4 regions of the Pseudomonas sp. GNP012 genome follow, and region 2 is predicted to be linked to each of the others. Evidence: predicted binding sites of a transcription regulator. Region 2 holds the regulator's gene; each other region holds the start of a gene.

What was found. The regulator sigma-54, encoded in region 2, starts transcription at its own class of promoters, with help from an activator protein. The targets are predictions, from matches to a motif close to ANTGGCATNNANNTTGCTNT.
Region 1: ACXX83_RS14305 (DNA translocase FtsK) is a predicted target of sigma-54. The motif match lies at 3,889-3,908, and genes of this name have one in related genera.
Region 3: ACXX83_RS15860 (circularly permuted type 2 ATP-grasp protein) is a predicted target of sigma-54. The motif match lies at 5,568-5,587, and genes of this name have one in related genera.
Region 4: ACXX83_RS16980 (flagellar basal body rod protein FlgF) is a predicted target of sigma-54. The motif match lies at 5,170-5,189, and genes of this name have one in related genera.

Annotation. Positions count from the first base shown of each region.
Region 1 is NZ_JBTGUU010000001.1:3,190,231-3,197,650, reverse strand. Features, by position in the region: gene clpA (ATP-dependent Clp protease ATP-binding subunit ClpA) at 1-801, shown strand, start outside; gene infA (translation initiation factor IF-1) at 1,041-1,259, opposite strand; gene ACXX83_RS14320 (arginyltransferase) at 1,371-2,078, opposite strand; gene aat (leucyl/phenylalanyl-tRNA--protein transferase) at 2,136-2,816, opposite strand; gene trxB (thioredoxin-disulfide reductase) at 2,879-3,838, opposite strand; gene ACXX83_RS14305 (DNA translocase FtsK) at 4,133-6,544, shown strand; gene lolA (outer membrane lipoprotein periplasmic chaperone LolA) at 6,611-7,234, shown strand; gene ACXX83_RS14295 (replication-associated recombination protein A) at 7,383-7,420, shown strand, end outside.
Region 2 is NZ_JBTGUU010000001.1:213,144-220,563, reverse strand. Features, by position in the region: gene ACXX83_RS00900 (KpsF/GutQ family sugar-phosphate isomerase) at 1-878, shown strand, start outside; gene ACXX83_RS00895 (KdsC family phosphatase) at 878-1,402, shown strand; gene lptC (LPS export ABC transporter periplasmic protein LptC) at 1,410-1,982, shown strand; gene lptA (lipopolysaccharide transport periplasmic protein LptA) at 1,969-2,517, shown strand; gene lptB (LPS export ABC transporter ATP-binding protein) at 2,517-3,242, shown strand; gene ACXX83_RS00875 (RNA polymerase factor sigma-54) at 3,488-4,981, shown strand; gene hpf (ribosome hibernation-promoting factor, HPF/YfiA family) at 5,056-5,364, shown strand; gene ptsN (PTS IIA-like nitrogen regulatory protein PtsN) at 5,377-5,841, shown strand; gene rapZ (RNase adapter RapZ) at 5,844-6,701, shown strand; gene ACXX83_RS00855 (HPr family phosphocarrier protein) at 6,717-6,989, shown strand; gene pmbA (metalloprotease PmbA) at 7,056-7,420, opposite strand, start outside.
Region 3 is NZ_JBTGUU010000001.1:3,549,339-3,556,758, reverse strand. Features, by position in the region: gene ACXX83_RS15895 (long-chain-acyl-CoA synthetase) at 1-1,442, shown strand, start outside; gene ACXX83_RS15890 (ankyrin repeat domain-containing protein) at 1,540-2,058, shown strand; gene ACXX83_RS15885 (hypothetical protein) at 2,290-2,820, shown strand; gene ACXX83_RS15880 (PLD nuclease N-terminal domain-containing protein) at 2,904-3,095, shown strand; gene speE (polyamine aminopropyltransferase) at 3,350-4,225, shown strand; gene ACXX83_RS15870 (hypothetical protein) at 4,418-4,651, shown strand; gene ACXX83_RS15865 (ribonuclease E inhibitor RraB) at 4,862-5,206, shown strand; gene ACXX83_RS15860 (circularly permuted type 2 ATP-grasp protein) at 5,620-7,029, shown strand; gene ACXX83_RS15855 (alpha-E domain-containing protein) at 7,042-7,420, shown strand, end outside.
Region 4 is NZ_JBTGUU010000001.1:3,772,762-3,780,181, forward strand. Features, by position in the region: gene flgK (flagellar hook-associated protein FlgK) at 1-346, opposite strand, end outside; gene flgJ (flagellar assembly peptidoglycan hydrolase FlgJ) at 370-1,656, opposite strand; gene ACXX83_RS16965 (flagellar basal body P-ring protein FlgI) at 1,668-2,777, opposite strand; gene flgH (flagellar basal body L-ring protein FlgH) at 2,796-3,491, opposite strand; gene flgG (flagellar basal-body rod protein FlgG) at 3,544-4,329, opposite strand; gene ACXX83_RS16980 (flagellar basal body rod protein FlgF) at 4,375-5,115, opposite strand; gene ACXX83_RS16985 (sigma-54-dependent transcriptional regulator) at 5,434-6,993, opposite strand; gene phhA (phenylalanine 4-monooxygenase) at 7,378-7,420, shown strand, end outside.

The DNA.
Region 1 (7,420 bases), 3.0 Mb from region 2:
CCTGTCGGTTCGTTCCTGTTCGCAGGGCCTACCGGTGTCGGTAAAACCGAAGCGGCGCGTCAGTTGGCCAAGGCGCTGGGTGTCGAGCTGATTCGCTTCGACATGTCCGAGTACATGGAGCGCCACACCGTATCGCGTCTGATCGGTGCGCCTCCGGGCTATGTCGGGTTCGACCAGGGCGGTCTGCTGACCGAAGCCATCACCAAACAGCCACACTGCGTGCTGTTGCTCGATGAAATCGAGAAAGCGCATCCGGAAGTCTTCAACCTGCTGCTGCAGGTCATGGATCACGGTACCTTGACCGATAACAACGGGCGCAAGGCGGATTTCCGTAACGTGATCGTCATCATGACGACCAACGCCGGTGCCGAGACAGCTGCTCGTGCTTCGATCGGTTTCACCTTCCAGGACCACTCGTCCGATGCGATGGAAGTGATCAAGAAGAGCTTCACGCCGGAATTCCGTAACCGTCTGGACACCATTATCCAGTTTGGTCGCCTCAGTCATGAGGTCATCAAGAGCGTGGTGGACAAGTTCCTTACCGAACTTCAGGCGCAGTTGGAAGACAAGCGAGTGTTGCTGGAAGTCACCGATGCGGCCCGCAGCTGGCTGGCCGAAGGTGGCTACGACGCGGCGATGGGTGCTCGCCCAATGGCTCGCCTGATCCAGGACAAGATCAAGCGTCCACTGGCGGAGGAGATTCTCTTTGGCGAACTGGCCGAACATGGCGGTGTGGTGCACATCGACATCAAGGATGGCGAGCTGACCTTCGAGTTCGAGACCACGGCCGAGATGGCCTGACGTTTAATCGCAACAAAGCAAAAAGGCGCCGAAAGGCGCCTTTTTGTTGTCTGTAGGTCATGCACAAATCCAGTGTGGGGGCGGGCTTGCTCGCGAAAGCGTCGGCATATCCAGCATCCCTGTGTCAGACAGATCGCATTCGCGAGCAAGCCCGCTCCCACAGGGTTTGGTGTGATGGCAGCTAAATCGCGCACAAACAAAAACGCCCGGCATAAGCCGGGCGTCTTGTATTGACCAGATTAGCGGGCGCGGTAAGTGATGCGCCCTTTGCTCAAGTCATAGGGAGTCAGCTCTACGCGCACTTTGTCGCCGGTAAGAATACGGATGTAGTTCTTGCGCATCTTGCCGGAGATGTGCGCGGTTACGACGTGCCCATTTTCCAACTCCACACGAAACATGGTGTTGGGCAGGGTGTCGACGACAGTGCCTTCCATTTCGAAGCTGTCTTCTTTCGACATGCAGTAAAGCCCTCGGTGTCCAATGAATGGCCCGGTGCAACTGCGCCAGGCAAAAGCGGCGTGCATTGTGCCCGAAAAGAGGGGTTTAAGCCAAGGGGTTTAGGGGCGTCTCTAGTTTAGAACCACCCAGCGCTGATTAATCAGCAACTCAATAGGGCGATATTGAGTCTTGTAATTCATTTTTTTGCAGTTTTTGATCCAGTAGCCGAGGTAGACCGCCTCCAGCCCCAGTCGCCTGGCCTCGGCGATTTGCCACAGGATTGCATAGCGCCCAAGGCTGCGACGCTCTTCGGCTGGCTCGTAGAAGGTGTAGACCGCCGAAAGACCGTTCGGCAGCAAATCGGTGACGGCGACGGCCAGCAGCTGGCCGTTCAGGCGAAACTCATAAAACCTTGAAAACGGCAGGTCTCGCACCAGGAAGGTCGAAAACTGGTCGCGACTTGGCGGGTACATGTCGCCATCGGCGTGACGCTGTTCGATGTAGCGCTGGTAAAGCTCGAAGTACTCTTCGTTGAAGCGGGGCTTGGCCGGACGCACCTGCAAGTCGGTGTTGCGCTTGAAGATTCGTTTCTGTTGCCGGTTGGGCGTGAACTGCCCCACGGGAATGCGCGCCGGAACGCAGGCATTGCAATTCTGGCAATGCGGCCGGTAGAGATGATCGCCACTGCGACGAAACCCCATCTCCGACAGGTCTGCATAGACATGCACATCCATGGGCTGGCTAGGGTCGAGGAACAGGGTTGTGGCCTGCTCATCGGGCAGATAACTGCAAGAGTGCGGCTGAGTGGCATAGAACTTCAAACGCGCCAACTCGGTCATGATCAACCCTCGGGATAATGCTTTTGAATAAGTGTAAGCCACGCGCGCAAATGTCGCTCAGCAAACCCAGGTGGCATGGTTGGGTTGGTCCAGATATCCGGCCAGATAGCTGGCAAACTCACGGCGGGGGATGGCCCGGGCTCCGAGGCTGTGCAGGTGATCGGTCGGCATCTGGCAATCAATCAGTACAAACCCCGAGTCTTTCAGATGTCGGACCAGGGTGGCAAAGCCGAATTTCGAGGCGTTGTCAGCGCGACTGAACATGGACTCGCCAAAAAACAACCGGCCCATCGCCAGGCCATACAGGCCGCCGACCAGTTCCTCCCCGTCCCACACTTCCACCGAGTGCGCGTGACCACGCCTGTGCAGTTCGATGTAGGCCTCTTGCATCGCTTCGGTGATCCAGGTGCCGTCGGCGTAATCCCGGGGAGCCGCACAAGCGCGGATGACGGCGGCGAAGTCCTGGTCGAAGGTCACTTGATAGCGTTGCTGGCGCAGCAGTTTGTTCAGGCTGCGCGAGACGTGCAATTCGTCGGGAAACAGAACCGTGCGCGGGTCCGGAGACCACCAGAGAATCGGCTGGCCTTCGGAAAACCATGGGAAGCAGCCGTGGCGATAAGCCGAGATCAGCCGATCGGCGGACAGGTCACCACCGGCAGCCAGCAGCCCGTTGGGGTCGCGCATGGCCTTTTCCAGCGGTGGGAAATGCAAGGTGTTGCGTTGTAACCAAGTCAGCATGGCATCCGGGCTTGCAGAAGGGGAGGGCAGTGGCGGGCGTTTGCCCGCCGTAAAGTTTGCCTTCAAACGGCAGGAATGTCGTCGAGGTATTTTTCGGCGTCCAGCGCCGCCATGCAACCGGCCCCGGCAGACGTAACGGCCTGGCGATAAACATGATCGGCCACGTCGCCGGCGGCAAACACACCTGCAATCGCCGTGGCGGTAGCATCGCCTTCGCTGCCGCCCTTGACCAGCAGATACCCGTCGCGCATTTCCAGTTGCCCGATGAACAGGTCAGTGTTGGGTTTGTGGCCGATGGCGATAAACACCCCGGTCAGCGGCAGCTCTGTGGTTTCACCCGTTTGGCTGTCCCGCAGACGGGCCCCGGTCACGCCACTGGCATCGCCGAGCACTTCGTCCAGATTCTGGTTCCAATGCAGGCGAATATTGCCGTTGGCGGCTTTTTCGAAGAGTTTGTCTTGGAGGATTTTCTCCGAGCGCAGTTTGTCGCGTCGATGGATCAGGTGCACTTCCTTGGCGATGTTCGACAGGTACAAGGCTTCCTCGACCGCCGTGTTGCCGCCGCCGACCACCGCGACCACCTGGTTGCGATAGAAGAACCCGTCACAGGTCGCGCACGCCGACACCCCTTTGCCAGCAAAGGCTTCCTCCGACGGCAGGCCCAGGTATTGCGCGCTGGCGCCCGTGGCAATGATCAGGGCGTCGCAGGTGTAGGTGCCGCCATCGCCAATCAGCTCGAATGGCCGTTGTTGCAACTTGGCGGTATGGATGTGGTCGTAAACGATCTCGGTGGCAAAGCGCTCGGCGTGTTTTTGCATGCGCTCCATCAGCACGGGGCCGGTCAGGCCTTCTACGTCGCCTGGCCAGTTATCGACTTCGACGGTGGTGGTGAGCTGGCCACCTGCCTGTATGCCGGTGATGACAACGGGCTTGAGGTTGGCGCGGGCGGCATAAACGGCTGCGCTGTAACCGGCAGGGCCGGAGCCCAGGACAATCAGGCGGGAATGCTTCGCTTCGCTCATAAAAACACCTCATAAGCCTTTGTCACAAAAGACAATGCATGCTCAAATTGAATAGCATGTCATGTGCTGTTGACTATGCTACACCCAAGGGTCTCAAGCATGGCGTCGTGCGTACAAACCCGTACAATGCCCTGCGTGTTACATATATTCAGTGCGCACCGTGTTTATAAAAGCCGGGACGCAGTGTTAAAAGTAGTCCCGGTTACCTGTGTTAACTTTTTTACCTGCCTGGATTGGGCGGTTTTTTAGACATTCAACAGATGGACGCGCCATTGGCGCAGGAAAAGAAGCGTTTTGAAGAAATCCACCGCAGCACCTAAACCAGCCGTCGTACCGCTCTGGCGCCAGCACTTGCACTACCGACTCAAGGAAGGTGCGCTGATCGCCATCGGTGCCCTGTGCCTGTTCCTGATGATGGCCTTGCTGACCTATGGCAAGGATGATCCGGGCTGGAGCCATAACAGCAAGATCGACGACGTGCAGAATTTCGGCGGGCCCGCGGGCTCCTACAGCGCCGATATCCTGTTCATGGTGCTGGGTTACTTCGCCTACATTTTCCCGTTGCTGCTGGCGGTCAAGGCGTACCAGATCTTCCGTCAGCGTCACGAGCCTTGGCAGTGGAGCGGCTGGCTATTCTCCTGGCGCCTGATCGGCCTGGTGTTCCTGGTGCTGTCGGGTGCCGCGCTGGCCCATATCCATTTTCATGCCGCGACCGGTCTGCCGGCAGGTGCGGGCGGGGCGCTGGGCGAAAGCCTCGGCGAACTGGCGAGGAACGCCCTGAATATCCAGGGCAGTACGCTGCTGTTCATCGCGTTGTTCCTGTTCGGTCTTACGGTGTTTACCGACCTGTCGTGGTTCAAGGTGATGGACATCACCGGCAAGATCACCCTCGACCTGTTCGAACTGTTCCAGGGCGCGGCCAATCGCTGGTGGGCGGCCCGTACCGAACGCAAACAGCTGGTCGCCCAGCTGCGTGAAGTCGATGACCGTATGGATGAAGTGGTTGCGCCGACAGTCACCGACAAGCGCGAACAGGCCAAGGTCAAGGAGCGGTTGATCGAGCGTGAGCAGGCCCTGAGCAAGCACATGTCCGAGCGCGAGAAGCAGGTGCCGCCGGTGATTGCGCCCGCGCCGCCAAAACCTGCCGCGCCGAGCAAGCGCGTGGAAAAAGAGAAGCAGGCGCCACTGTTCGTCGACAGCGCCGTTGAAGGCACCTTGCCGCCGATCTCGATTCTTGATCCCGCGGAAAAGAAACAGCTCAATTACTCGCCCGAATCCCTGGCGGCGGTCGGTCACCTGCTGGAAATCAAGCTCAAGGAGTTCGGCGTCGAAGTGACCGTGGACTCGATCCACCCGGGTCCGGTGATTACCCGTTACGAAATCCAGCCCGCCGCTGGCGTCAAGGTCAGCCGCATCGCCAACCTGGCCAAAGACCTGGCCCGTTCCCTGGCCGTGACCAGCGTGCGCGTGGTGGAAGTGATTCCGGGCAAGACCACGGTCGGTATCGAGATTCCCAACGAAGACCGGCAGATCGTGCGTTTCTCCGAGGTATTGTCGACCCCCGAGTACGACAACTTCAAATCCCCGGTCACCCTGGCCCTGGGCCACGACATCGGCGGCAAACCGGTCATCACCGACCTGGCGAAGATGCCGCACCTGCTGGTGGCCGGTACCACCGGTTCCGGTAAGTCGGTGGGCGTGAATGCGATGATCCTGTCGATCCTGTTCAAGTCTGGCCCGGAAGACGCCAAGCTGATCATGATCGACCCGAAAATGTTGGAACTGTCGATCTACGAAGGCATTCCGCACCTGCTGTGCCCTGTGGTCACCGACATGAAGGACGCCGCCAACGCCCTGCGCTGGAGCGTTGCCGAGATGGAGCGTCGCTACAAGCTGATGGCCAAGATGGGTGTGCGAAACCTGTCGGGCTTCAACGCCAAGGTCAAGGAAGCCCAGGACGCCGGCGAGCCGTTGAGCGATCCGCTGTACAAGCGCGAAAGCATCCACGACGAAGCGCCGCTCCTGCAAAAGCTGCCGACCATTGTGGTGGTGGTCGACGAATTCGCCGACATGATGATGATCGTCGGCAAGAAGGTTGAAGAACTGATCGCGCGTATCGCCCAGAAGGCGCGTGCGGCCGGCATTCACTTGATCCTCGCGACCCAGCGTCCGTCGGTGGATGTGATCACCGGTCTGATCAAGGCCAACATCCCGACCCGCATGGCGTTCCAGGTATCGAGCAAGATCGACTCGCGGACCATCATCGACCAGGGTGGCGCCGAACAACTGCTGGGCCACGGTGACATGCTGTACATGCCGCCGGGCACCAGTCTGCCGATTCGTGTTCACGGTGCCTTCGTGTCCGACGATGAGGTTCACCGCGTGGTGGAGGCCTGGAAGCTGCGGGGCGCGCCGGAATACAACGACGACATCCTCAATGGCGTCGAAGAGGCGGGCAGCGGCTTCGAAGGCAGCAGCGGGGGCGGCGACGGTGACGATCCCGAGGCCGACGCGCTGTACGACGAAGCGGTCCAGTTCGTGCTGGAAAGCCGTCGCGCCTCCATTTCCGCGGTTCAGCGCAAGCTCAAGATCGGCTACAACCGCGCCGCGCGCATGATCGAAGCCATGGAAATGGCCGGGGTCGTGACGTCCATGAACACCAACGGTTCGCGTGAAGTCCTGGCCCCAGGCCCGGTGCGTGACTGACACGAATATGAAAGGGTGGCGCCCTTTGGCGCCGCTCGCAATCCCACGAATGTTATGAGGACTCCCATGCGTCTGATCCGCATGCTGTTGCTGCCGGTACTGGCTTTGACCACGCTCCAGGCTAACGCCGATGACAAGGATGTGGCACGCCTGACCCAACTGCTGGAAAAATCCCAGACCCTGACTGCGCGTTTTTCGCAACTGACCCTTGATGGCACCGGCACCCAGTTGCAGGAAACCTCCGGCGACATGTCCCTGCAGCGCCCGGGCCTGTTCTACTGGCACACCGATGCACCGGCCGAACAGACCATGGTGTCCGATGGCAAGAAGGTCACCCTGTGGGATCCGGACCTGGAACAGGCCACCATCAAGAACCTCGACCAGCGCCTGACCCAGACCCCGGCCTTGCTGCTGTCCGGTGACGTGTCCAAGATCAGCCAGAGCTTCGACATCAGCGCCAAGGAAGCCGGCGGCGTGATCGACTTCACCCTGAAGCCGAAGACCAAGGACACCCTGTTCGACAGCCTGCGCCTGTCGTTCCGCAATGGTCTGGTCAACGACATGCAACTGATCGACAGCGTGGGCCAGCGCACCAATATCCTGTTCACCGGGGTGAAGGCCAACGAGCCGATCCCGGCGTCCAAGTTCAAGTTCGACATCCCTAAAGGGGCGGACGTGATCCAGGAATAAAACGCAGAACCCCTGTAGGAGCGAGCCTGCTCGCGATGGACTCAAGGACACCGCTGGGTGTCAGGCTGCCAGCGTTATCGTTAATGTCCATCGCGAGCAGGCTCGCTCCTACAAGGGATAGAGAATCAGTGAGGTTTTGTAGATAGTCATGGACCTGTTTCGCAGTACCCCCATCGCCCAGCCCCT
Region 2 (7,420 bases):
TCGTACGCGCTTGCGAGATGATTCTGGCCAGCAAAGGCCGCGTGGTCGTGGTCGGCATGGGCAAGTCGGGGCACGTCGGCAACAAGATCGCCGCAACCCTGGCCAGCACCGGCACCACGGCGTTTTTTGTGCACCCGGCGGAAGCCAGCCATGGTGACATGGGCATGATTACCCGCGACGACATCATTCTGGCGCTCTCGAATTCCGGCTCCACCAATGAAATCGTTACCCTGCTGCCACTGATCAAGCGCCTGGGCATTCAGTTGATCAGCATGACCGGCAACCCTGATTCGCCGCTGGCCAAGGCCGCGGAGGTCAACCTGAATGTTCACGTCGAACACGAAGCCTGCCCGTTGAACCTTGCACCCACCTCGTCGACCACCGCCGCCCTGGTCATGGGCGACGCCCTGGCGGTCGCACTGCTGGAAGCCCGTGGTTTTACCGCCGAAGACTTCGCCTTTTCCCATCCCGGCGGCGCCCTCGGCCGACGCCTGCTGCTGAAAGTGGAAAATGTCATGCACGCCGGCCAGGAGTTGCCGCAGGTCCAGCGTGGCACCCTGCTCAAGGACGCCTTGATGGAAATGACCCGCAAGGGCCTGGGCATGACCGTCATCCTTGAGGCCGACGGCAAGTTGGCCGGGATTTTCACCGATGGTGATTTGCGCCGCACACTGGACCGCAGCATCGACATCCACAGCGCTGTCATCGACCAGGTCATGACGGCCCATGGCAAGACCGCCCGCGCCGAAATGCTGGCCGCCGAAGCGCTGAAAATCATGGAAGACCATAAAATCAACGCGCTGGTCGTGGTCGACAGCGAAGATCGCCCGGTCGGCGCCTTGAACATGCACGACTTGCTGCGTGCAGGAGTAATGTAATGAGTGCGGACCTGCTGCAACGCGGCAAACAGATCAAACTGGCGGTGTTCGATGTCGACGGCGTGCTGACCGATGGACGCCTGTACTTCCTCGAAGACGGCAGCGAATTCAAGACGTTCAACACGCTCGACGGCCAAGGCATCAAGATGCTGATGGCCGCTGGAGTGCAAACTGCCATTATCAGTGGCCGCAAGACCCCGGTGGTCGAGCGGCGAGCCAAAAACCTCGGCATCCCGCACCTGTATCAGGGCCGCGAAGACAAACTGGTGGTACTCGACGAACTGCTGGCCCAACTGAATTTGAGCTACGAACAGGTGGCCTACCTCGGCGACGACCTGCCCGACCTGCCGGTGATTCGCCGCGTCGGCCTGGGCATGGCGGTGGCCAACGCCGCCAGTTTCGTGCGCGAACATGCTCACGGCATCACCCTCGCCCGTGGCGGCGAAGGTGCCGCTCGCGAGTTCTGCGAATTGATCCTGCGCGCCCAGGACCGCCTCGATGCGGCCAATGCGGCGTACCTGTGAGCCCGATATGCTGAGCAAAAAGTTTCGTAACACCCTGATGTTCAGTTGCATCGCGGCGATATTCGTCGCGGTTGGCTACTGGAACATCAGCCCGGAACGCTTCCTCGACAAGCCGGTAACGCCGGTCGATGAAAGCGCGATCGACTATTACGCCATCAACGCCCACAGCGTGCAGTACCTGCCGGACGGCAAGCTGCAATATGATCTGGTGTCCGACAAGGTCGAGCACCTGAAGGCGACCGAGGTGACACTGCTGACCAACCCCGACCTGAACGTGTTCCGCGGCACTGAGTTCCCGTGGCACGTCCAGAGCCTGCGCGGCGAGGTCAACCCTGACGGCACGCAGGTCGAGTTGATCGATGATGTGCGCATCACGCGCTTCGACGAGAAAAACCGCAAGACCCTGATCACCAGCACCCGCATGACCGTGTTCCCGCAGCAGCAATATGCGCAGACCGAGCAAGACGTTAGAATCGACGGCGCTGGCGGTGTATCGACTGGCAAGGGAATGAAAGCGTATTTGAAAGAAAGCAGGATACACCTGCTATCGAACGTAAGAGGACAGTATGAGGCTCGTTAAAACCCTCCCGATTTTGCTCAGTCTGGGCGCAGCACTGGGAAGCGTGAGCGCCTGGGCTCTGCCGGAAGACCAACAGCAGCCTATCCGCATTCAGGCCGACGATGCCCAACTGGACGACAAGCAAGGTATTGCTACCTATAAGGGTGACGTGATCATCACCCAAGGCTCGATGAAGGTGACAGGCAACACCGTTACCATCACCCGCACCCCGACTGGCGACATTGACGTAGTGACCTCGGTGGGCAACCTGGCGTACTTCGAGCAATTGCAGACGGCTGGCGATACCAAGCCTGTTCAGGGTTGGGGCGTGACGATCCAGTATCACGCCACGCAAAATCGCGTCGTGTTGATCGACAAGGCCAAGGTTGTCGACAAGGACAACAACGTCACCCAAGGCGAGAAAATCGTCTACGACACCGAGAAGAAGCTGGCCAGCGCCGGGCGCGCCACCGGCAGCAAGGTGACCGAGTCGCGTCCGCGCATCGACATGGTCATCCAGCCGAAGAAGAAAACCGACGAGAAAAAGGCCCAGTAATGGCAACTCTGAAAGCTCAGCATCTGGCCAAGAGCTACAAGAGCCGCCAGGTCGTGCGTGATGTCAGCCTGTCCATCGACAGCGGTCAGATCGTCGGCCTGCTTGGCCCGAACGGCGCCGGCAAGACCACCTGCTTCTACATGATCGTCGGCCTGGTGCAAGCCGACCAGGGCCGCGTCCTGATCGATGACCTGGACGTCAGCCACCAGCCGATGCACGGCCGTGCAAAAGCCGGTATCGGCTATTTGCCGCAAGAAGCATCGATCTTCCGCAAACTGTCGGTGGCCGACAACATCATGGCCATCCTCGAGACCCGCAAGGAGCTCGACAAGGCCGGTCGCCGCAAGGAGCTGGAAAGCCTGCTGCAGGAATTCCACATCAGCCACATCCGCGACAACCTCGGCATGAGCCTGTCCGGTGGTGAGCGCCGCCGCGTGGAAATCGCACGCGCCCTGGCCACCAACCCGAAGTTCATCCTCCTCGATGAACCGTTCGCCGGCGTGGACCCGATTTCGGTCGGCGACATCAAACAGATCATTTACCACCTCAAGGCCAAAGGCATTGGCGTGCTGATCACGGACCACAACGTTCGTGAAACCCTGGATATCTGTGAAACCGCCTATATCGTCAATGACGGCCAATTGATTGCCGAAGGTGACGCAGAGACCATCCTGGCCAACGACCTGGTGAAGGAAGTGTACCTGGGCCATGAGTTCCGCCTGTAAACGCTGAGCTGTGCCCAGGCAAGGCGCCCGGGCACCGGTCTCGCGATTCATCAGGCCTGATGCGAACCTGCGCGTTCAGCCCCCAACATGGGCAGCACCGCAACACAAATTTATAGTTTTTTATTGTTACAGCGCTCTAGGCAAATCCTTCAGTTTCAGGCATATAATTTGCTTATGTTTGGCGCCCCGGCGCCCTGTAGTGGATGGCGCATGTGCGCCGGCGAATAAGGTGTTAAGCCCCTGCCATGAAACCATCGCTAGTCTTGAGAATGGGCCAGCAGCTGACGATGACACCTCAGCTGCAACAGGCCATCCGCCTGCTCCAATTGTCGACCCTGGACCTGCAACAGGAAATCCAGGAGGCCCTGGAGTCCAATCCGATGCTCGAACGCCAGGAAGAAGGCGACGACTTCGACAATTCCGACCCCTTGGCCGACAACGCCGAACAAAAGCCCAACACCGATATCCAGGAACCCTCCTACCAGGAAAGCGCCCCGACGGTTGACAACCTCGATGAGGGTGACTGGAACGAGCGTATCCCCAATGAACTCCCCGTCGACACCGCATGGGAAGACGTTTACCAGACCAGCGCCAGCAGCCTGCCCAGCAATGACGATGACGAGTGGGACTTCACCACCCGCACCTCGGCCGGTGAAAGCCTGCAAAGCCACTTGCTGTGGCAACTGAACCTGGCTCCGATGTCCGACACCGATCGCCTGATCGCGGTGACCCTGATCGACTGCATCAACAATCAGGGCTACCTGGACGAAACCCTCGAGGAAATCCTCGAAGCCTTCGACCCGGAACTGGACATCGAACTGGACGAAATCGAAGCCGTCCTGCACCGCATCCAGCAATTCGAGCCGGCCGGCATCGGCGCACGCAATCTGGGCGAATGCCTGCTGCTGCAATTGCGCCAGTTGCCCGCCAAGACCCCTTGGCTGGCCGAAGCCAAGCGCCTTGTCACCGATTACATCGACCTGCTTGGCAGCCGCGACTACAGCCAGCTCATGCGTCGCATGAAGCTCAAGGAAGATGAGCTGCGCCAGGTCATAGAGCTGGTCCAGAGCCTCAACCCGCGCCCGGGCTCGCAAATCGAGTCCACCGAAGCCGAGTACGTCGTTCCTGACGTCATCGTACGCAAGGACAACGAGCGCTGGCTGGTAGAGCTGAATCAGGAGTCGGTGCCACGGCTGCGGGTCAACGCCCAGTACGCCGGTTTTGTGCGCCGCGCCGATACCAGCGCCGACAACACGTTCATGCGCAATCAGTTGCAGGAGGCCCGCTGGTTCATCAAGAGCCTGCAGAGCCGCAATGAAACCCTGATGAAGGTTGCCACCCAGATCGTGGAGCATCAGCGCGGTTTCCTCGAATATGGCGACGAAGCCATGAAGCCGCTGGTCCTGCATGACATCGCCGAAGCGGTCGGCATGCATGAGTCGACGATTTCACGGGTAACGACCCAGAAGTTCATGCACACCCCCCGGGGTATTTATGAACTGAAATACTTTTTTTCCAGTCACGTAAGCACCTCCGAAGGCGGCGAATGCTCGTCCACGGCGATCCGGGCGATCATCAAAAAACTGGTTGCCGCGGAAAATCAGAAAAAGCCGTTGAGTGACAGCAAGATCGCTGGTTTACTGGAGGCACAAGGCATTCAGGTGGCTCGCCGCACCGTCGCCAAGTACCGCGAATCCCTCGGGATCGCGCCTTCGAGCGAACGCAAGCGGTTGATGTAGAGCCACGCCACAGCGTTCCAGTGGTAGATCATCTGATCTACCGCTTTATGCACTGGCAACGAAGGAGAAGCTGTATGCAAGTCAACATCAGTGGACACCAACTGGAAGTGACCGAACCTCTTCGCACCTACATCGGCGAAAAACTCGAACGATTGGAGCGACATTTCGACAAGATCACTAACGTGCAGGTCACGATGACCGTCGAGAAGCTGAAGCAGAAAATCGAAGCCACGCTGCATATTCCCGGGAATGAAGTGGTCGCCAATGCGGAACATACCGATATGTACGCTGCGATCGATGCACTCACCGACAAGCTGGATAAACAACTCAAAAAGCATAAGGAAAAGACCCAGAGCCTCCTTCAGGGCGCAACCGGTCGTTAACACTCCCTACCCATGATCCGACTTGAAAGTATCCTGACCCCCGGCCGTTCCCTGGTGAACGTGCCGGGCGGCAGTAAAAAGAAAGCCCTCGAACAAATTGCCAATCTGATCGCCCGCGAAGTGCCGGCTCTGGAGATGCAAGATGTCTTCGAGGCGCTGATTGCCCGTGAAAAACTCGGCTCCACCGGTTTTGGCAACGGCATCGCTATTCCACACTGCCGTCTCAAGGGGTGTGTATCGCCCATCAGTGCATTGATGCACCTGGACGCCCCAATCGATTTCGACGCCATCGACGGCGCGCCGGTTGACCTGCTGTTCGTTCTGCTGGTCCCGCAAGCCGCTACCGATGCGCACCTTGAGCTGCTGCGACAGATCGCCAGCATGCTTGACCGCAAGGACGTTCGCGAAAAACTGCGTAATGCCGCAAGCAACGAAGCCCTGTATCAGGTTGTCCTGGACGAGCAAAACGGTCAGTAATCATGCGCTTGATCATCGTCAGTGGCCGTTCCGGCTCGGGTAAAAGCACCGCCCTCAATGTTCTTGAGGACAACGGCTACTACTGCATCGACAATCTGCCTGCCGGCCTGCTGCCGGAACTGGCCGAACGAGCGTTGATTCATACCGAACTGATGCAGCCGCTGGTGGCCGTTTCCATTGACGCCCGCAACCTGCCCAGCCACCTGTCACGCTTCCCTGACCTGCTCGAAGAAGTCCGCAGCCGCCACATCCAGTGCGATGTCCTGTACCTGGATGCCGACGAAGAAACCCTGCTCAAGCGCTTCTCGGAAACCCGCCGACGTCATCCCCTGAGCAACGCCAACCGCTCGCTGGCCGAAGCCATCAACGTCGAGAGCGTCCTGCTCGGGCCGATTGCCGACCTCGCCGATCTCAAGATCAACACCACCAGCCTGAATCTCTATCAACTGCGCGACACCATCAAGCTGCGCCTGTTGAACCAGCCAGAACCCGGGACTGCGTTCCTGGTGGAATCCTTCGGATTCAAGCGCGGCATGCCGGTGGACGCCGACCTGGTGTTCGATGTGCGTTGTCTGCCCAACCCCTACTGGAAACCGGAATTGCGCGAGCAGTCCGGACTCGATCAACCGGTTGCCGAATACCTGGCGGCACAGCCGGATGTCGAAGAGATGTTCCAGGACATTTCCACATACCTGCTAAAGTGGCTGCCTCGTTTTGCCGCCAGCAACCGCGCCTACGTCACCATTGCCATTGGCTGCACTGGCGGACATCACCGCTCCGTCTACCTGACCGAGCGTCTGGGGCAGGCGCTGCAAAAAACCCTGAAGAACGTCCAGGTTCGCCACCGCGACCTCAGCTAAAGGATTCACATCGCGATGCCTGCTCTGGAAATCGAAATCATCAATAAACTGGGCCTGCACGCCCGCGCTTCTGCAAAATTCGTTGGGGTCGCGGGTCAGTTCCCGTGCCAGATCCGGGCCGGTCGCACACCAGAGTCCATGGTCGATGGCAAAAGCATCATGGCGATGATGATGCTGGCTGCTGGCAAAGGCACCACGATCCACTTGAGCACAGAAGGTGAGCGGGAACAGGAAGCCCTGGATGCGCTGGTCGCGTTGATCAACAACTTCTTCGACGAAGGCGAATAAAGATCTTTTGACTTAAAAAAAGCGCGCCACCCGATGGGTGGCGCGCTTTTTGTGTAACGGGGAGGCTTAGCTGCCTGCCACCGTCATCCGCTCGATCAGCACCGAGCCCGTACGAATGTTGCTACGCAACTCAAGATCATTCCCCACGGCGACGATCTGTTTGAACATGTCGCGCATGTTGCCGGCGATGGTCACTTCCTGGACCGCGAACTGGATTTCGCCGTTCTCGACCCAGTAACCCGCCGCGCCTCGGGAATAGTCACCGGTCACCATGTTCAGGCCCTGCCCCATCAGTTCAGTCACCAACAGCCCGCGCCCCATGCGCCGCAGCAAGGCCGCCTGGTCTTCATCGCCGTGGGTGACGAACAGGTTGTGCACGCCGCCGGCATTGGCGGTGCTCGGCATGCCGAGCTTGCGGCCTGAGTAGGTGC
Region 3 (7,420 bases), 3.3 Mb from region 2:
TGGTGCACAGTGTGAATCTGGTGGCGCCGGTGGCGATCATTGTCGGTGAGGAGCTGGTTCCGGCGTATCTGGCGATACGAGATCGGGTGGCGATCCAGTCTGCCCGAACCTGGTTCGTCGCCGATCAGGACACCTCTCGCCAACCGGGTATCGCGCCTGAAGGGTTCATCAACCTGATGACCGTCAGCCTCGACGAAGCCTGCGACAACCCGGCCAGCAGCCAGCAGATTTTCTTTGACGATCCCTGCTTTTATATCTACACCTCGGGCACCACGGGGCTGCCCAAGGCCGGAGTGTTCAAGCATGGCCGCTGGATGCGCAGCTGCGCGAGCTTCGGCATGATCGCGCTGGACATGCGCCCGGACGATGTCGTCTATTGCACCTTGCCGCTGTACCACGCCACCGGCCTTTGCGTGTGCTGGGGCTCGGCCGTCAGTGGTGCCAGCGGGTTCGCCATCCGCCGCAAATTCAGCGCCAGTCAGTTCTGGAGCGATGTACGCAAATACCAGGCAACCACCATCGGTTATGTCGGCGAACTGTGCCGCTACCTGGTCGATCAGCCACCGAGCGTCGACGACAGCCGGCACGATGTGAAGAAGATGATCGGCAACGGCCTGCGTCCCGGCGCCTGGAACGAGTTCAAGACCCGCTTTGCGGTGAATCACATTTGCGAACTCTATGCCGCCAGCGACGGCAATATCGGGTTCACCAACATTCTCAATTTCGACAACACCATCGGTTTTTCCCTGATGTCCTGGGAGCTGGTCGCGTACGACCACGACAGCGGGGCGCCGATTCGTGAAGCCAATGGCTTGATGCGCAAGGTCGCAAAGGGCGAGCAAGGGCTATTGCTGGCAAAAATCGACGACAAGGCTCCGCTGGACGGCTACACCGACCCGCAGAAAACCGCCAGGGTCGTGCTTGAGGATGTGTTCGATAAGGGTGACCGCTACTTCAACACCGGCGACCTGTTGCGCAACATCGGCTTTGGTCATGCGCAGTTTGTCGACCGCCTGGGCGACACCTACCGCTGGAAGGGCGAAAACGTATCGACCACGGAAGTCGAGAACATCCTCCTGCGGCACCCGCATATTTCCGAAGCCGTGGCCTACGGCGTGGAAATTCGCAACACCAATGGCCGGGCCGGGATGGCCGCGATCACTCCCGCCGAATCCCTGGCCACCCTGGACTTCGGCGAACTGCTGGCCTTTGCCCGTGAGCAAATGCCGGCCTATGCGGTGCCGTTGTTCCTGCGGGTGAAAGTGAAAATGGAAACCACCGGGACTTTCAAGTATCAGAAGACCCGGCTCAAGGACGAAGCCTTCGACCCGGGTAGAACCGGTGATGATCCGATCTATGCCTGGCTGCCGGGAACCCAGACTTACGTGCAGGTCACGGAGCAATTGTTGTCCGACATTCACGGCGGCAAGTACCGCTATTGAATCTGGCTATGGCCGCCCATGAGAAAAAACAAGTGACAGTGCCAGGGCCGCTCGGGAAACTGTCGGCTTTTACGAGTGACAGAAAAGGGAGTGCCCAATGTCAGACAAAAGCCGCCAGATGACCCCCGAAGAAGCCGCCGAATTTGCCGAACAGGTATTCAACAAGGCACGGGAGGGCGATGCGGCGATGATGGCCGCGCTGCTGACCAAGGGTTTGCCGCCGAACCTGCGTAACCACAAGGGTGATACCTTGCTGATGCTGGCCGCGTACCACGGTCATGTGGACACGGTAAAAGTCCTGCTGGAGCACAAGGCCGACCCGGAGATCCGCAACGACAACGGCCAGAGCCCGATTGCCGGGGCAGCGTTCAAGGGCGACCTGGCGGTGATCAAGGCCTTGGTCGAGGGCGGCGCGCAGGTTGAAGGCTCGTCCTTCGATGGCCGCACGGCGCTGATGATGGCGGCGATGTTCAACCGCGTCGAAGTGGTCGACTACCTGATCAGCAAGGGGGCCGACCCGCAGGCCAAGGACGCCAATGGCATCACTGCGCTGGAGGCTGCCAGGACCATGGGGGCTTCCGATACGGTTGCTCAACTGGAAAAACTGCTGGGCTGACGTTGAACCCTTTGGCGAGGGAGCCTTTGTGGCGAGGGGGCTTGCCCCCGTTCGGCTGCGAAGCAGTCGTAAAGTCAGCATATGCGGTCTTTCTGATGTACCCCAATTGAATGTTTCGGGGCCGCTTCGCGACCCAACGGGGGCAAGCCCCCTCGCCACAGGTCCGCATTTCCCTCATTAATGCGCTATCCTTCGCGCCCTCAAAATCCCCCTCGCTACAGGATCCGCCCCATGAAAACCGCACTCGTCGAACTCATCAGCAAAATCAGCTCCGGGTGCATGGGCGAAGACGAAATCCTCAAGGTCGCAGACGAAGCGGCCCAGGCCTACGCCGATCCGCAGGCTTTTCTGAGCGCCAATCCGGACATCAATTACGACGAAACCTTCCCGATCCCGTTGGGTGAATGGGTGGTGGTCGGCAGCCTGCCGGAAACGGTGCTGTTCCAGGCTGACACCTACATGGACTTGTTCGCGCAGATCGTCGCCTCGTTCGGCCCGGGTGTGGAATTCAATCTCAAGCCCAAGCAACTGGCCAAGACCGAAGCCTTGACCGCGCTCAACCGCATCCAGGTGCAAATGAGCAGCCTGAACAAGGAAAACGGGGGCTACACGCTGATGAACTTCAGCCAGTTGCTCGATGACGAATTGCAGGTGGTGCTGGTGTACGGCAATGACGTGCCCCGCGTGCTGCAATTGTGCGCAGAAGCCGGCATCGCAGCCGCGCCCGCCCTGGAAGCCCTGAAAGTGGCGATCCACGTCTGATAGCCAAATACTGTCAAATCAAAGGGAACCCTCACGACGACCGTCTATCCTAAGAGGGCAAATCACTCTTCAGGAGCGTCACCATGGGTTCCACGTTCAACAGCCTGGTTGCCTTGATCATTTTTGCCCTGGACATCTGGGCCATCATCAACGTATTCAAAAGCAGCGCCGAGACCGGAATGAAAGTCCTCTGGGTACTGTTGATCGCACTGTTACCGGTGCTGGGGCTGATCATTTGGGCTATCGCCGGGCCGCGGGGCAACGTACGGGCCTGAACAAGCGGCACTGAACCTGTGGGAGCGGGCTTGCTCGCGAAAGCGGTGAGTCAGTCAACATCGATAGTGACTGGCACTACGCCTTCGCGAGCAAGCCCGCTCCCACAGGATTGTGGCAAGTCGAACAAGTGAGGTTCGACCTGTCATGTTCCGCAACGTAGAATGCGCGCCTTTCCCGGTCATTCGAGACGAACGAATGGCCATCATGGGCGGGTAACCGTCCGTTGCCACCCGCATTCATCGGAGCACTTCCCATGAGCAATACCCCGACCAGCGACTACCTGGAAACCCTCTACGAAGGCTACGGCCAGCGTTTTCGCATGGAAAAACTGCTGCACGAAGTGCGCACCGAACACCAGCACCTGGTGATCTTCGAGAACCCGCGCATGGGCCGCGTGATGGCACTGGACGGCGTGATCCAGACCACCGAAGCCGACGAATTCATCTATCACGAAATGCTGACCCACGTACCGATCCTCGCCCATGGCACCGCCAAGCGCGTGCTGATCATCGGCGGCGGCGACGGCGGCATGTTGCGTGAAGTAGCCAAGCACCGCAGTGTCGAGCACATCACCATGGTCGAGATCGACGGCACCGTGGTCGACATGTGCAAGGAATTCCTGCCGAATCACTCCAAGGGTGCATTCGATGATCCACGCCTGAACCTGGTGATCGACGACGGCATGCGTTTCGTCGCCACCACCACTGAAAAGTTCGACGTGATCATTTCCGACTCCACTGACCCGATCGGGCCGGGCGAAGTGCTGTTCTCGGAAAACTTTTACCAGGCTTGCCACCGCTGCCTGAACGAAGGCGGCATCCTGGTGACCCAGAACGGCACGCCGTTCATGCAGATCGAAGAAGTGAAGACTACCGCCGGTCGCCTGCGCAGCCTGTTCCCGGACTGGCACTTCTACCAGGCTGCTGTGCCGACCTACATCGGCGGCTCGATGACCTTCGCCTGGGGCGCGACCGATACCGCTTATCGCAAGTTGACCCGCGAAACCCTGCAACAGCGTTTCACGGGCAGCGGCATCGTCACGCGCTACTACAATCCTGAGATCCACATCGGCGCTTTCGCCCTGCCGCAATACGTGTTGCAGGCAGTGAACAAGCCAAGCAACGATTGATTGGATGAAATGCAACACCTGTGGGAGCGGGCTTGCTCGCGAAAGCGGCGTATCAGTTAGCAATTCTGTCAACTGACACACCCTATTCGCGAGCAAGCCCGCTCCCACATTGAATTGCGGCGGAACAATTAGCCAGCTAACAAGGTCGAGATGAAGGTAAGCCCATCCATGGGTTTTATCGAGGAGGCATCAATGCAAAAGTGGAAAATCACTTTCGTGGATGATCATGGCGAAACCGTTAACGAGGTCTTTGAGTGCGATGAGCGCCCGGACAACGAGTGCGCCGCCAAGCTCATCAAGTCCCGGCTTCTTCCTGTCGCTGCCGAACTGGATCTGAACGATCTGGAAGGGCGGACCGCCGATGCGAGCGTCAAAGAGCTCAAGTCCCAGAACAGCATTGAAATCCTCGACATTACTGCAATCTGAACAACACCTGTCGCATTCACATCCGGGCCTTGGCAGAGGCTCTATCTTGAGGCTACTCTGCAAGCGAGATCAGCGAATGAATCGCTAAGGTCTGGTCTTGTCAGCTCCATGCTTGTTTCCCGCCGGCACATCGTTTGCCGTCGCTCGCGCTGTTCGGTTGCGGGTGAGGGAGTACGGAAAGTCTATCCATCGTTTTGAGGAGGACGTTTCATGAGCACAGCCTATCAAGAAGACATCAGCAGCAGCGTGCTGCGCCGCATGAAAGAAGGCGGTTTTGACTTTTCACGGTTTCATCCCATCGAGTTCTACGCCATTTTCCCGGATGAGGAGCGGGCACGCAGGGCGGCAGGTCATTTCCACCGTGGTGAATCCCTGGATGCGCAAGTCAGTGTGCGCGACGATGGCGCCTGGGCGCTGGAGTTGTGCAAAGTCATGTATGCCACCTACGACGACATCGGCGACTTCGAACAGGGTTTCGAAGCGGTTGTCGAGCCGTTGGGCGGCATCATCGAAGGCTGGGGTGTGAAACAGGAGGTACGAGGGCGACTCGCATAGGCTTATGAACAGTGACAACCGGCATTGACGGCTGACCTTCGGGTTGGCCGTTTTCATTTATGGCCTGTAGGAGCTGCCGAAGACTGCGATCTTTTGATTTTGATTCTCAACATTTCAACAAGGCAAAAAAAAGCCGCCTGAGCAGGCGGCTAAAGGGAAGTTCGGTGTGCTTTTCAGCGAATGCCTGGATTATCCGCACCTGTTACCGGGCAGTGAAATCAACTCTGGCTATGCTGGTGATAGGCGATAGCCACGCCTTGCAATGAAGCGGGGGCGATCAGATTGGAGCATTTGCCGCACAGGAATGGTGCGGTACTTGCGCATTGATTATCCAACTGATTGATATCAAAGCGTTTATGCCGCTGGCACGGGCCTTGCGAAGGTCTGGACGTCCGAGTGACAAGGAGTACGGCATGATCCGCACCTATTTTGATGAGATGTACGATGCCGGCGGCCAGGTCCGCCCGCATTATCGGGAGTTTGCCCGTTGGCTGGCCGAGACGCCTGACGAGCTTCTGGCACAACGGCGACGCGAGGCCGATCTGTTGTTTCATCGCGCCGGGATTACCTTCACGCTCTATGGGGACGAGCAGGGCACAGAGCGCCTGATTCCCTTCGACACCATCCCCCGCAGTATTCCCGCCAGTGAATGGCGGGTCGTCGAGCGCGGCTGCATCCAGCGGGTCAAGGCGTTGAACATGTTCCTCGCCGACCTGTATCACGAGCAACGCATCATCAAGGCCGGCATCATTCCGGCCGAGCAGGTGCTGGCCAACGAGCAGTACCAGTTGGCGATGCAGGGGCTGGACCTGCACCGCGATATCTACTCGCACATCTCAGGTGTCGACCTGGTGCGCGACGGTGACGGCACCTACTACGTGCTCGAAGACAATCTGCGCACACCGAGCGGCGTCAGCTACATGCTCGAAGACCGCAAGATGATGATGCGCCTGTTCCCCGAACTGTTCGCGGCGCAACGCATCGCGCCCATCGATCACTACCCGAACCTGTTGCTCGATACCCTCAAAAGCTCAAGCCCCATCGATAACCCCAGCGTGGTGGTGCTGACGCCGGGGCGCTTCAACAGTGCGTTCTTCGAGCATGCGTTTCTGGCGCGGGAAATGGGGGTGGAACTGGTGGAAGGCGCGGACCTGTTCGTGCGTGACGACAAGGTCTTCATGCGCACCACCGACGGGCCGAAAGCGGTCGACGTGATTTATCGTCGCCTCGACGACGCCTTCCTCGATCCGCTGGCCTTCAACCCGGAATCGATGCTCGGCGTGCCGGGGCTGCTGTCGTCCTACCGTTCCGGCAACGTGGTATTGGCCAATGCCATCGGCACGGGGGTGGCGGACGACAAATCGGTGTATCCGTTCGTTACCGACATGATCCGTTTCTACCTCGATGAAGAACCGATCCTGAAGAACGTGCCGACCTGGCAGTGCCGAAATCCGTCTGAGCTTTCCCATGTGCTGGCCAATCTTCCAGAACTGGTGGTCAAGGAAACCCAGGGCTCCGGCGGTTACGGAATGCTGGTGGGGCCGGCGGCGACGGCGGCGGAAATCGAAGCCTTCCGCGCGCGCATCATCGCCAAGCCCCATGCCTATATCGCACAACCCACGCTGTCGCTGTCGACCTGTCCGACCTTTGTCGAAAACGGTATTGCGCCACGCCACATCGACTTGCGGCCGTTTGTCCTGTCGGGTCGTGAAACCCGGGTGGTGCCCGGCGGCTTGACCCGTGTCGCCCTGCGCGAAGGCTCCCTGGTGGTCAACTCCTCCCAGGGTGGCGGAACCAAGGACACCTGGGTGGTCGAGGATTAAAGGAAGCCTGCCATGTTAAGTAGAACTGCCTCGGATTTGTATTGGATGTCGCGTTACCTGGAGCGGGCGGAAAACCTCGCACGGATGCTCGACATCAGCTATTCACTGTCGTTGATGCCGCAAGACGGCCGTGGTGACGGTTTGCACGAATTGGCCATGCCGCTGTTGATCACCGGCACCCTGGACGATTATCTGGAGCGCCATGGCGAACTGCATGCCGAACGGCTGCTGCATTTCTTCGCCCTGGATGCGGCCAACCCGGCGAGCATCTACAGCTGCCTCGGTGCTGCACGGGCCAGCGCCCATGCGGTGCGCGGGCGCATCACCGCCGACATGTGGGAAAACATCAATGCCACCTGGCTGGAAATTCGCGGCATCGCCGAGCAGGGCC
Region 4 (7,420 bases), 3.6 Mb from region 2:
TCGAGGTGAAGAACTTTTGCAGCACACCGGTCAGCCCGGTGTTGGTATCGGAAAGCGTGGCGTCCAGCGGAGTGGCCTGAGCGTTGTACGACGCCGCTTCACTGTCGAGCGAGGTGGCGGTACGCAGCTGAGAATCGAGATAGGAGTTGTACACGCGGCGCACATCGGCCAGCGTCGTGCCGGTACCGATGAACACGTTGCCGTACTGAATCGAGCCTTTGGTGCCCTGCACAGTTTGCTGGCGCGAGTACCCGGCGGTGTCGACGTTGGCAATGTTGTTACCCGTCGTCACCAACGAGTTATGGCCAGCATTCAGCCCCGACATCCCGATATTGAGCAAACTCATGTTTCAGACCTTATACCTTGTGCCTATAAAGGCGTGGTGGAAACGCCCGCCGCAGCGTAGTTCTGGTAACTCGTCATCTGCTTGGCTATCTGCGAAATCTTGCTCGCGTAGTCCGGGTCGGTTGCGTAACCGGCCTTCTGCAACTCGCGTACAAACTGTTCTGGGTTATCGGCCGACTTCACGACATCTTGATAGCGATTATTGGTCTGCAACAAAGTCACAAGGTCATGGAAACTGTCCTCGTAGGAGTCGTAGGAACGGAACTCGGCCGTCTCCTTGACCATCTGCCCGTTTCGGAATTCGCTGGTGATCGCCCGCGCCGAATTACCCTGCCAACTGTTGCCGGCCTTGATGCCGAACAGGTTGTGGCTGCTGCTGCCGTCCTGAGCACGCATGACCGACTTGCCCCAGCCGGTTTCCAGGGCCGCCTGGGCCACCAGGTAACGCGGATCGACACCAATGCGGGCCGCCGCTTCCCTGGCCATCGGCAACATGGTGTTGACGAACTGGTCAGCGGAACCGAAGGCTTTCTTCGCTGGCGCCAGCGGAATCTGCGCCATGGCGCGACCGTAGATCTGCATGCCGCCAGAGGAGGATTGCTGCGCAGTCGCCAGCCAGTCGCCGTTGTACAGCGGTCCCGTGCCGGTGCTTGTCGCGCGCTCAGGCAACGGGGTCTTGTTGATCGTCGTGGCCGCGGGCGTCGCCGAAGGCACCAGCCCGGCCAATAGACGATCAGCCAGTTTCGGCGGCAATGCCAGGCGTCGCTGATTGATCAGCGCCACGTCATTGCGATGACCACCCTCACCCGCCTCCTGCGGCGCATGGACCGAGCGCGAAGCCCACAACGGACGCTGCCCATTGACCCGCGACAGCGGTCCGTTGATAGCCACCGTGCCGGCCGCCACCGGCGTTTGCACGGCGGCTTTCGCGGTCTCTTGCTTGGCCAGAGACGCTGCGGCGGCCTCACCCGGCGCCAGCGGTTTATTCTTCGACATCTGGCGCATCAGCACGTCAGCCAGACCGATACCACCGCCCTCGCGGGACATGGAAACGGCCAGTTGCTGGTCGTACATTTCCTGATATTGCTTGGCTGCCGGGGTGTTCATCGGATTGTCCTGGCCCAGCGCTTCAGTGGCCGAACGCATGGACTTGAGCATTTCCCCGAGGAACAGCGACTCGAACTCCTGCGCCACCTTGCGCATGTTGTCGTCGCTGTTCTTGTCGCCGACCTTGAGCTGATTCAGACGATTGAGGTCCGAGTAGGAACCCGAATCGCTGCTGCTGACCAGACCGCTCTTGCGCATATCCACGATGGCCGTCCTCAGATCACGATCAGGTCGGCTTGCAGGGCGCCGGCCTGCTTCAGCGCTTCAAGGATGGCCATCAGGTCACCCGGTGCCGCGCCGACCTGGTTCACCGCCCGCACGATCTCGTCGAGGGTGGTGCCAGGGCCGAACTTGAACATCGGCTTGGCTTCCTGCTGGGCATTGACCGTCGAACGCGGCACCACCGCCGTCGTGCCGTTGGACAGAGGGCCGGGCTGGCTGACGATCGGGTCTTCGGTGATGGTCACGGTCAGGCTGCCGTGGGTCACGGCGGCCGGAGAAACCTTGACGTTCTGGCCAATCACTATGGTGCCGGTACGGGAGTTGATGATGACTTTCGCCACCGCCTGGCCCGGATCGATCTCGAGGTTTTCCAGGATCGACAGGTAGTCGACCCGCTGGCTTGGATCGAGCGGCGCGGTGACGCGAATCGAACCGCCGTCGATGGCCTGGGCCACGCCAGGGCCGAGCATGTTGTTGATCTTGTCGACGATGCGCTTGGCCGTGGTGAAGTCGGAACGGTTGAGGTTCAGCGTCAGGCTGTTGCCCTGGTTGAAACCGCTCGGCACCGCGCGCTCCACCGATGCACCACCGGGGATGCGCCCGGCCGACGGAACGTTGACGGTGATCTTCGAGCCGTCACGCCCTTCCGCATCGAAACCGCCGACCACCAGGTTGCCCTGGGCCACCGCATAGACGTTGCCGTCGATCCCCTTGAGTGGCGTCAGCAGCAAGGTGCCGCCGCGCAAGCTCTTGGAGTTGCCGATGGAGGAAACAGTGATGTCGACCTGCTGACCCGGCTTGGCAAACGCCGGAAGATCGGCGCTGATCGACACGGCCGCCACGTTCTTCAACTGCACGTTGCCCGAACCCGGCGGCACCTTGATGCCGAACTGCGAAAGCATGTTGTTGAAGGTCTGCAGGGTGAACGGGGTCTGCGTCGTCTGGTCGCCGGTGCCGTTAAGCCCGACCACCAGGCCGTAGCCGATCAACTGGTTGGAACGCACGCCGGAAATGCTGGCGATGTCCTTGAGGCGCTCGGCTTGAGCATTGAAGGCTGCCGACAGCATCAGGGCAGCCACCATAAGGTGTTTGAAGTTCAACATGCTCAACTGGAAAGCCACCTAGAAAGGGAACAGCGGGCTGAGGAAGAAACGGTCGAACCAGCCTGGCTGACTCGCATCGGCAAACGAGCCGGTGCCCGAGTAGGTAATGCGCGCATCGGCGACACGGGTCGACGACACGGTGTTGTCGGTCGAGATGTCATCGGCGCGAACCAGGCCGGCAATCCGCACCAGCTCATCGCCGGTATTGAGGGTCATCCACTTCTCGCCGCGCACCGCGATGATGCCGTTGGGCAACACATCGGCAACGGTCACGGTGATCGAGCCGGTCAGGGTGTTGCCCTGCGCCGCCTTGCTGTCACCCTTGGTCGCGCGGTCACCTTCGTAGCTGGCACTCAGGCTCAGGTCACCATCGCCGAACGGGTTGTTGGTGGTGGCGCTGCTGCCGAACAGCGAACTCAGGCCGATGTTGGCCTTGCTGTTCTTGCCGATTTGCGAGTTGGCGTTTTTGCTGGCCTGGGTCCTTTCGTTCAGGGTGATGGTGATGACGTCACCGACCCGGAACGCCTTGCGGTCGCTGTAGAGGTTCTGTTCGAAACCGGCCTGATAGATAGAGCCGTTGTTGGCGGCCGCCGGCAACGGCGTGCGCGGCAACACCGGGGCGTAGTAAGGGTCATTGGGCTTGGGCGTCGCAGGCACGCAGCCTGCGAGCGCGGCAATCCCACTCAGTGCCAGAACAGATACATAGCGATTCATGACCCTACCTCACGGTGTTGCAGGCAGCCTCATGGCCGCCCCATAGACTTGATTACAGGTTCTGCGTTACGAACGAGAGCATCTGGTCGGCGGTGGAGATCACCTTGGAGTTCATCTCGTAGGCGCGCTGGGTGGTGATCATGTTGACCATCTCCTCAACGGTGCTGACGTTGGACGTTTCCAGGGTGTTCTGCAGCGTGGTGCCGAAACCGTTCAGGCCCGGTGTGCCGACTTGCGGCGCACCACTGGCGGCGGTTTCCAGGAACAGGTTGTTGCCCACTGCCTGCAGGCCGGCCGGGTTGATGAAGTCGGCGGTCTGCAGGTTGCCGATCACCTGGGCAGCCGGGTTGCCGGCAACTGTGATGGACACGGTGCCGTCGCGGCCGACGGTGAAGGTCTGCGCGTCGTTCGGAATGACAATCGCCGGCTCCAGGGCAAAGCCGCTGGCGTTGACGATCTGGCCGTTGGAGTCCAGGTGGAAGGTACCGTCACGGGTGTAGGACGTGGTGCCGTCCGGTTGCAGGATCTGGAAGAAACCGCGACCGTCGATGGCCATGTCCAGTGGCTGCTCGGTGGTTTGCAGGCTGCCGGCGGTGAAGTTCTTCTGGGTGCCGACGATGCGCACACCGGTACCCAGTTGCAGACCCGACGGCAGTTCGCTGTCCTGGGTCGACTGGGCGCCTGGCTGACGCTTGATCTGGTAAAGCAGGTCCTGGAACTCGGCGCGATCACGTTTAAAACCCGTGGTCGACACGTTCGCCAGGTTGTTGGAAATGGTGGTCAGGTTGGTGTCCTGGGCGGACAGACCTGTTTTGGCAACCCATAGAGCCGGAAGCATTCGATTCTCCTCGTGCGCCTGTTTTACGGCGCGACGTTCTGGTAATTAGCTGATCTGCAAGACCCGAGCCATGGCCTGGTCATCGTCTTTGGCGGTGTTCATCATCTTGATGTGCAGCTCGAACTGCTTGGACAAGGCCAGTACCGAGGTCATCTCTTCCACGGCATTGACGTTGCTCGACTCGAGGAACCCGGACACCAGCTTGACGTCGGCATCGGCCTGCGCCGGCTTGCCGTCCTTGGTGTGGATCGAACCATCCAGGCCTTTGGTCATGTTCTTCAGGTCCGGGTTGACCAGCTTGATGCGGTCCACTTCAGCCATCACCCGCGGACCTTCGCCCATCGCGCGGATGCTGATGGTGCCGTCCTCGCCGACTTCGATCTGCTGCTCCGGCGGCACGGCAATCGGCCCGCCATTGCCCATGACCGGCATGCCGTTGCCGGCACGCAGCACGCCCAGGGCGTCAACGTTCAGGCTGCCGGTGCGCACGTAGCTTTCACCGCCATCGGGATTCTGTACGGCAATCCAGCCGCCGCCTTGCACGGCAACGTCCAGGTCGCGGCTGGTTTCCACCAGTGAGCCCGGGGAGAAATCCGTGGCCGGGCGTTCGGACATGGCAAACGCACGCGCCGGAAAGCTGTCACCGAACACCGGCATCGAACGGGCCTGCTCCAGGTCTTTCTGGAAGCCGTTGGTGGAGATGTTCGCGAGGTTGTTGGCATGCGCCTTTTGCGCCAGTGCATTCTGGCTGGCGCCGGTCATTGCCACATAAAGGTACTTGTCCACACTCTTTCCTCTGCCTGCCGGACGTTTGCCGCCCACTGCTGTGTTGCTGAGCCATAAGCAATTTGCAGACCAACTTGTTTTTGGCGGCGCGGGGGCCGGCAAACAGGGGACTTGAGGAGATCAGAGGGGATTGGTGATTTGTGTCAAAGACGAAAAACCGGCGGTGTCATGCCGGTGGGTGGCAAGTGCCGGCCTCTTGAGTGACTGATCTGTCGCCTTCGCGGGCAAGCCCGCTCCCACAGTGATCTGTGGCGTTCACCAAACCAGTGGGAGCGGGCTTGCCCGCGAAGAGGCCGGCACAAACACAGCGAGCTTAAGTCAGGTCTCGGTCTTGCCCACCTCATACTCACGCAACTTGTTGGCAATGGTGGTATGCGAAACCCCCAACCGCTTGCCCAGCTGCCGACTGCTCGAATGCTCGGAATACAACCGTTCCAGCACCGCCTTCTCGAAACGCCCGACAATCTCGTCCAGCCCGCCCTCCAGCGAAAAATCGCCAAGGGGCTGACGCACGCCATAATCCGGCAGGCGAATATGCTCGGCCTTGACCGTGCCGCCATCGCACAGGGAAACCGCCTGGAACAGCACGTTCTCCAGTTGCCGCACGTTGCCCGGCCAATGGTAGTGGCTGAGCCGCTCCATGGCCGCTGGGGCGAGCTTGGGCAAGGGGCAACCGATCTGCCGACTGGCCTGATCTAGGAAGTGCTCCACCAGCGGCGTCAAACCGTCGAGGCATTCGCGCAGCGGCGGGATGTGCAGGGACAACACATTCAAGCGGTGATAGAGGTCCTGGCGGAACTCGCCGCGCGCGCACAGTTCGGACAGGTCGACCTGGGTCGCGCAGATCACTCGCACGTCGAGGTAGACCTCCTCGTCGCTGCCCACACGACGGAAGCAGCCGTCCTGCAAAAAGCGCAGCAATTTCACCTGCAAGCGCGGGCTCATTTCCCCGACGCCATCGAGAAACAGCGTACCGCCCGCCGTCAGCTCCAGCAGCCCGAGCTTGCCTTCGGCCCGCGCCCCTTCAAAGGCACCGGGACCATAACCGAACAGTTCCGTCTCGGCCATGGACTCCGGCAGCCCGGCACAATTGAGCGCCATCAACGGCGACTGCCCACGCGGACTGGCCAGATGGCAGGCCCGCGCCAGCAACTCTTTGCCGGTGCCGGTTTCGCCCTCTATCAATAGCGGCGCATCCAGCGGCGCCATGCGCCGCGCTTCGCGCACCACCGCGGCCATCACTTTCGAGCTCTGGAAGATGCTGTCGAAGCCACGCAATTCCTGCTTGCGCACGTTATAGATGCGTTCACCCACCCGGTCGGCGCGGTGCAGCGTCAGCACGGCACCGGCCATGGCCTCGCTGTCGTCGTGCTCCGACTGCAAGGGCGCGATGTCGGCCAGGAATACGTCACCCTTGACCTTGACCCGCAGCCCGTTGATTCGCGATTTGTTGGCGCGCACCAGTTCTGGCAAATCGAAATCTTCGGCGTAGCGCGACAATGGAATACCCGGCACCTCGTCGACCCGCACCCCCAGCAACTGCGCCGCTGCCCGGTTAGCCGCGACGATGGAACCACCCATGTCGATCGACAGCACCGGAAACTCCAGCGCACCGAGCAGGGCATTGAGTTCCATGTGCCGACGCTCGCTGGGCATCAGCCCTACACGCTTGACGCCGAAGACCCCGGCAATCGCTTCGAATTTCGGTCGCAAGGCCTGGAACTGGATGTTGATCAGGTTCGGGCAATGCAGGTAGATGGCGTTGCCATGCTCACCCCCCACTTCACCGCGGGCCACGTTGATCCCGTACTCCACCAGCAGGTTGAGAATGTCGCGCAGGATGCCGATGCGGTTCTGGCAGTGGACTTTGATACGCATGAAAAAGGCCTGAAAAAGCAGTGATTGAACCTGTGGGAGCGAGCTTGCTCGCGATAGCGGTGGGTCATGCAAATTAATCTCTTCTGACACACCCTCATCGCGAGCAAGCTCGCTCCCACAAGGGTATTGCAGCGCCTTCGGGCATATTTTTCTGCCGAGGAGCTCAGAAAGTCGTCAAGATTATGTGACAGACAAAGCGTTTTTCATACCTGCAAATCTCAATAGCTACGCGCCAACCACCATAACGTAACGAAAACTTTACGATTATTGAGGGTTTTTCCTGCCCGAGACGCCGATCACCTGCTGCAACAGTGCAATCCTTGGGGTATTTCTAGGTCCATAGCAGTACATAACAAGAACGAAATCCCCTAGCAGGAGAGCAGCATGAAGCAGACGCAATACGTGGCTCGCGAGCCCGATGCGCAAG